DNA from 2 places in the Flexivirga alba genome. Region 1 is predicted to be linked to the other one. Evidence: riboswitches for the same ligand, from Rfam matches in the RefSeq annotation. Region 1 holds a riboswitch; the other holds the start of a gene.
What was found. A riboswitch is a leader RNA that binds a small molecule or an ion and turns the genes downstream of it on or off. The one in region 1 is predicted to bind fluoride.

Region 1 (3,404 bases):
GTCGCCGCGGCCCTGATCGTCACAGAACGGGCCGGGCGGGCGATCCGCATCCCGACCCGGGACGCGATGACCGCACACGCGGCACACCGACTCGGCGGCGGCTGGGCGTTCGGCGTGCGCGAGGCGCTCGATGCCGGTGGCGCGATGGTCGGCCCGCTGGTGGTCAGCTTTGTCCTGTGGTTGCACGGAAGTGACCGGTCTGCCTTCGCCTGGCTCGGCATCCCCGCCGCACTGACCCTGCTCTCGTTGGTGTTCACCTGGCGGCAGTTCCCCAACCCCGCGGACCTGGAGTCTGAGGCACCCGCCCCGCCGACCGACAGCGCACCGCGCCCGCCGGCGTTCTGGCTCTACCTGGCCGCCATGGGCTTGATCGCGGTCGGCTACGCCGACTGGCCGCTGATCGCCTTGCATTTCAGCGAAGAGCGCATGGTCGGTTCCACGGTCGCACCGGTGCTGTATGCCGTGGCAATGGCCGCCGAAGCAGTGGCCGCACTGGTCCTGGGCAAGGTGTTCGACCGGGTCGGTCTGCGGTCCGTGCTCGTCGTGACGGTCCTGACCGCCGCATACGCACCGCTGGTCTTCCTCGGCAGCTTGCCGCTGGCCGTGATCGGGATCCTTGCCTGGGGTCTGGGTATGGCCGCGCAGGAGTCGATCATCAAGGCAGTGCTAACCACCATCGTGCCCGCCGACCGGCGCGCCTCGGCCTTCGGGCTGTTCGACACCGGATTCGGCGTCGCGTGGTTCGCCGGCAGCGTCCTGCTCGGCGTGCTTTACGACACGTCCCTAATGGCGCTGGCCGTGATCTCCGCCCTCGTCCAGCTCGCCGCCCTCCCATTGCTGGTGCTGACTCGCCGACGGTTGGCCGCAGCGGGCAATGGTTAGAAGTCCCCGGTCGACAACACTCGCACGGGAGTGAACTGCGTCCGCGAGAGAACGAATCACTGGAGTCGCCGATCTGCAATCCAACCGGGGTGACATTAAGGTCGACTGATGCGGCTCGTAACCGGGTTTCACGCTTGCCCGGAGGTTCGTTCACTGCCCGGCGAAGACCATTTTGCGCAAGCTTCGAGCAGGTGAACACGAGATGTGTGAAGCACCACGGCCGCTGGCCATTGATGCTTTTCTGCACCTCCCTTTACACGCTGTCTGCATGGACCAGCAGCGCTATCCGCGTCATGCAGGCACCGGCGACCGCGCACTCACGGCGAGCTGCATCGCCGTGTTGAGAAGAGACACGGCCGAGTGAGCGGTGGGTGCCACGCTGCATTTCATGCATTACAGTGAAGGCGGCGATGGAGTCCGCCGGCGAAGTTTCGCAAACCGCCCTCGTGGCTGATGGCACCTTCGATCGATACGAAGGTGAGCTACGCCCATGCTCCGCAATCGCTCTACGCTGCTTTATCCATTGCCGCCTGGCGCGGCTGAGCTTGATCGCCGCCCGCCCGAGGGCACCCTGGGCGATCTGAACTTGGACCAGGTGTTCGCGTCGATCTGCGCGGGTGCCGAGCAGTACCGGTTCGATGAGTTCTTCGAGTGCCCGAGTGACGACTTGGCCGTGGTCGGTCACCGGCATGCGGTTTTCAGCGATCTCGAAGCCGCTGCCACGGCGGATGTGATCCGGTCGTTCGTGACCGATGCCGCGGCCGTGCGGGAGCGGCTGGCCGAGAAGCTGTATGACGCGTTGCAGGCAGACCGGTGGTTCCTGGGTGCCGTGTCCGCCCATTGCGCGGCGGTGGTCGCGGCGAGCAACGGCTTGGATGCGGCACCGGTGCATTCGGCCGGGCTGCTCGGGTTGCGCGATCGATTGACCGAATACCGACGCAGTGCCGAGTTCGCGGCGCTGCGGGACGAAGCCGCGCGGCTGGAGCAGGGGCTGGACGACCTACGGTTCGTGGTCCACACCCACGCGGGCAAGATCATCGTCGCACCGCCCGGTGACGAACCGGATTTCGCCGGTTCGGTGCTGGAGACGTTCGCGCGGTTCGCGGCTCCCGGCCGGATCGAGGATCAGGACCAGGGCCGGAGCGCGCACCAGCTGGATCGTGTCGAGGCGGCGGTGCTGCACCTGCTCGGCCAACTGTTCCCGACCCTGTTCACCGATGTTGCGGCCTTCCATCGCGCGCATGCCGGTTTCCTTCCCCAGTGGTGGCTGGACGCTGAACGCGAGGCAGCCTTCTACGTGCACTGGCTGGATTTCATGCGCGTGTTGAAGCCGGCCGGCGTGCGGTGGACGCTGCCCCGGCTGTCTCGTGACAATCGCGCCGAGCGGGTCGTCGCCGGCTGCGATGTCGCGCTGGCGAACCAGCGCGCCACCGACGAACAGCGGTGTGTGACCAATGATTTCGAGTTAACCCCACCCGAGCAGATCCTGGCGATCTCCGGGCCGAACCAGGGCGGCAAGACCACCACCGCCAGGATGTTCGGGCAACTGCACTACCTGGCCTCCCTCGGGTTACCGGTTCCGGCCGCACAAGCGGCACTGTTCCTGCCGGACGCGGTCTACACGCATTTCGAGCGGGCCGAGAGCATCGAAACCCTGGCGGGCAAGCTGGAGGACGAACTGCGCCGCGCCAGAGCACTGTTGGAGAACGCGACCGGCGACAGCGTCATCGTTTTCAACGAGACGTTCGGCTCGACGTCCCTGGCCGATGCCTACGTGCTGGGCGCGACGATCTTGCGGCAGGTGATCGACACCGGTGCCCTCGGCGTGTACGTGACCTTCGTGGACGGGCTGACCCGACTGGACCAGCACGTGGTGAGCATGATGAGCACCACCGATCCCGACGACGACGCGGTGCGCACGTTCAAGGTGGTGCGCAAACGTGCGGACGGCAAGGTGCACGCGGCTGCGATCGCGCGCCGCCATCAGCTGACGTATGACGACATTCGTCAGGCGGTCAGCTGATGCGCCCCCACTTGCTGTTTCCCGACCGGGACCTGGGCGCGCCCGCTGAGAGCATGCCGCCGCTGCTGGCCGACCTGGTCGCTGATCTGGAGCTGCCCACCGTGCTGAGCGCGATGGCCGGCAAGGACGCGTTGACGTACGCGGTATGTGCGCAGGTCCTGACCGCCAACGACACGACACCGCAGATCGTGCGCCACCGGCAGGCGGTGCTGGCCGACGCGATCGCCCATGCTGCCGAGTTCGCGCAGCTGTACACGATCGCCACCGAGGCGATCGCTGATGAGAAGAAGATCTACCGCAGCACGTTCCGACTGCGACCGGAATCCACCCTGCGCCGGTCCGTGGAGGTCCTCAAACGACTGCTGGACGCGGTCGCCCGGGTACGGCAGGTGACCGACGCACTCAGCGCGGCCGCCAGGTCGGACGCCGTGCGCGGCATGTGCGCCGTGCTGGCCGACCAGCTCGATGACCCCTACTTGCACGAGGCCAGAGAGCAGGT
Region 2 (3,404 bases), 250 kb from region 1:
CGAGCCGACGGTCGTGTCCGGGCTGCAACAGACGGACGAGGCGATCCAGCAGGAGATCTTCGGCCCGGTCATCACCGTGCAGCGTTTCACCGACGAACAGGCCGCGATCGCCTGGGCGAACGACGTGCCCTTCGGCCTGGCGTCCTCGGTGTGGACCAAGGACTTCGGCCGGGCGATGCGGGTCTCCAAGGCGCTCGACTTCGGCTGCGTCTGGATCAACACGCACATTCCGCTGGTCGCCGAGATGCCGCACGGCGGTTTCAAGCACAGCGGCTACGGCAAGGACCTGTCGCTCTACGGTTTCGAGGACTACACGCGCGTGAAGCACGTGATGGCCAACATCGAGATCTGACAGCGGCGTGAGGACCGCAGCGACGAAGGAGCGAGGACCGGAGCGGCGCGTGGAAGCTCGATCGTAGGGATCGAGATCTGATTGACCGGCATACCCCCGCATTGAGCGGCGTACGGATTCGACGCGAATCCGTATGCCGCTCAATCGTTCGGTATGCCGGTCAATCAGGAGAGAGCGGTGCCGAGGGCGAGACCGAGAAACGCGGCCAGCAACGAAATCGCCACGGTGGCAACGGCATACCGGCCGCCCTCGGTCTTGCCGGTCGTCAGCCACAGCCGGGTCGTCTCCACGGACGCGGTGCTGAAGGTGGTGAAACCGCCGCAGAAGCCGGTGCCGAGACCCGCCTTCGCCGTCGGTGACAGCCACCCTGCGTGATGTGTCGCCGCACCGGTGAGGACTCCGAGCAGGAACGAACCGAGCACGTTGATCACGAAGGTGCCGACCGGGAACGACCCGCGGACCCGATGCCGGACCTCCGCATCGAGGGCGAATCGGGAGACCGCGCCAGCACCACCGCAGAGCGCAATCAGTAACGTTGTCATGCGTTTTCACCGCCGCGCAGGGTGACGGAGCGCGCAGCGCGGATGCCCGCCCAGGCCGCGAGGGCACCGACGACGACGGAGGTGACGGCATACCCGACGGCGACCGGCCACGGCAGCTTCGTCGTCTCCACCATGAACGTGCTGTATGTCGTGAACCCGCCGAGCAGTCCGGTGCCGACACCCAACCGGGCGAGGCGTCGGCCGCCGCTGTCCTCTCCGGACCGGACCAGTGCTTCCAGTAGGAAGCCGAGCACGAATGCCCCGATCACGTTGATGGCGAACGTGATCCATGGCCAGGAGCCCGTCGGCCGGGAGAACGCGTCTTCCAGCAGCGAACGTATGGCGGTCCCGCAGGCGCCGCCGACGAAGACAGTGCCGAGGAGGAATGGGTTGCGATGAGCGTGGCGGGTGGTGGTGTGGCGGCGTGTGGACGTCAGTGCCACGGCAGACCGTCCGACCAGTCGACGACCTGGATCGGCACCACGATCACCGGGCGGTGCTGGTGGTGCGCGAGGCGCACCGAAACGGACTCCCCGAGGAACTCCCGCATCGGGTGCTTGCCGACCCGAGTGCCGACCACGAAACCAGCCGCGTCCACCGAGCGGGCGAGGTGCGTCAGCGCGCGGTCGGGCCGTCCCGCCAGATAGTGGAAGTGCCAGGGGACTCCGTCCTCGCCGAGCACGCTGCGCAATTCTTCGGTGATGTCCTCGGCGGTGGCCCGCCACTGCTCGTCGGCGTCATCCGGATCGATCGGCGCATGCCGCACGCTGCCGTCCTCATGCTCTTGCACCACGTAGCGCGAGCGGTCCGCGAAACCGAAGTGCACCGACGGAGCACCGACGGCGCGCGCCAGGTTCACGGCGGTGAGGGCGACCAGCGGTGGCTGTCCGGGTATGACGCCGACCACGATCGGATGGGCGTGAAAATCCACCAAGCGATCTGGACTCGGCTGTGGTGGCTGCGCGGCAGTCATCTTCGGCCCTCCGGGTGATGACGGGCAGCGTGACCTACCCGTCGACCTCGACGTGGTAGGAACCATCAGCAGTGTTGCGGTTCGGGCGCACGCCCGGGCGGGATCCATCGCCCGCGCTCAGGATAGGGGATCTCGGCCACCCCGTGGCGACCCCTGCGCCGGAATCGACGAGCACCGGCGGCGTAGCGTGATGCCATGCGCATCGAACACGTCGGGTTCGACCCGGACTTCGTCGACTACCAGGCCGCGTGGGATCTGCAACGCGAGGTGCACGCCCGCGTCGTCGCGGGCGAACAGGAGAACACCACCCTGCTGCTCGAGCACCAGGCCGTCTACACGGCCGGCAAGCGGACCGCTTGGTATGACCGGCCGGTCGACAAGACACCCGTGGTCGAGGTCGACCGTGGTGGCCGGATCACCTGGCACGGGCCGGGCCAGCTCACCGGCTATCCGATCGTGCGCCTGCCGATCCCACTCGATGTCGTCGGTCACGTGCGCCGGCTGGAGCAACTGATGATCGACGTGTGTGCGGACCTCGGCGTGACAACGATGCGGGTCGAAGGACGCAGCGGCGTGTGGCTGCCCGCCGAGGACGGCGAGCTCGAACGCAAGATCGGTGCGATCGGCGTCCGGGTCAGCCGAGACGTGACCATGCACGGATTCGCACTCAACTGTGACTGTGATCTGTCGTGGGCGAACAACATTGTCCCGTGTGGCATCCCGGACGCCGGGGTCACGTCGCTCACCCAAGAGCTCGGTCGCGACGTGACCATCGCAGAGGTGCTTCCCTTCATCGAGAAGCGCCTGCCGGACATTCTGGGGTAGTGCGACACGTCGACGCGTCGCCCGGGGGCACGGGTGCCCGCCCCGTATGCTGTGGGGCGCCCAAGCCCGCCCCACGAAAGCCAGATTTGTGACGCTGTCCGTTCGCGCTTGCACCGCCACCGAATTCCTCGACACGGTCCACCGGGCCGGCAAGACGGTCCCCGTCGAGCAGTCGCCCGAATGGGCGCAGTACGACTCCGTGCTGCCCGGGCGGGAGCACTGGCGGTACCTGGTCGTCACTGACGGTGACACCCCGATGGCGGCGCTCAGCCTGACGTCGTTCGCGGGCCGATTCCTGGAGCAGCTGTGGGCCAAGCACGGGCCGATCTGGTTGGACGACGACCGCAGCGCCGCGCGCGAGCGTGAGTTACGGGACGCCCTGGCGTCATACATCCGTGGTGAGCGGCCGAACGCCGCCGTGCTTCGGCTGCACACCGTGCACCCCGGCGCGGACCTGACCGACCCGCTGATCGCGATCTTCTACGACCGCACCATCGTGCTCGACCTGACCAAGGACGAGGACCAGCTGCTGTCGGAGATGTCGCAGAGCGGGCGGCGCAACATCCGCAAGGCGATGAAGAACGACGAGCTCGTCTTCACCGATGACACCGCGATCAGTGAGCAGGAGTTCGCCGACGTCATCTACCCGATCTTCGAGGAGACCGGCAAACGCGGCGATTTCGTGCTGCGGCCGCCGGCGTTCTACTACGAG

Region 2: linked by a shared signal. The riboswitch ahead of ACFQDH_RS13995 (universal stress protein) and the one ahead of ACFQDH_RS15230 (MutS-related protein) in region 1 are both predicted to bind fluoride.

Annotation. Positions count from the first base shown of each region.
Region 1 is NZ_JBHSWH010000001.1:3,110,467-3,113,870, reverse strand. Features, by position in the region: gene ACFQDH_RS15235 (MFS transporter) at 1-882, shown strand, start outside; fluoride riboswitch at 1,280-1,352, shown strand; gene ACFQDH_RS15230 (MutS-related protein) at 1,373-2,905, shown strand; gene ACFQDH_RS15225 (MutS-related protein) at 2,905-3,404, shown strand, end outside.
Region 2 is NZ_JBHSWH010000001.1:2,858,426-2,861,829, forward strand. Features, by position in the region: gene ACFQDH_RS13980 (gamma-aminobutyraldehyde dehydrogenase) at 1-352, shown strand, start outside; gene ACFQDH_RS13985 (fluoride efflux transporter FluC) at 517-894, opposite strand; gene ACFQDH_RS13990 (fluoride efflux transporter FluC) at 891-1,337, opposite strand; gene ACFQDH_RS13995 (universal stress protein) at 1,328-1,867, opposite strand; fluoride riboswitch at 1,917-1,988, opposite strand; gene lipB (lipoyl(octanoyl) transferase LipB) at 2,063-2,692, shown strand; gene ACFQDH_RS14005 (GNAT family N-acetyltransferase) at 2,781-3,404, shown strand, end outside.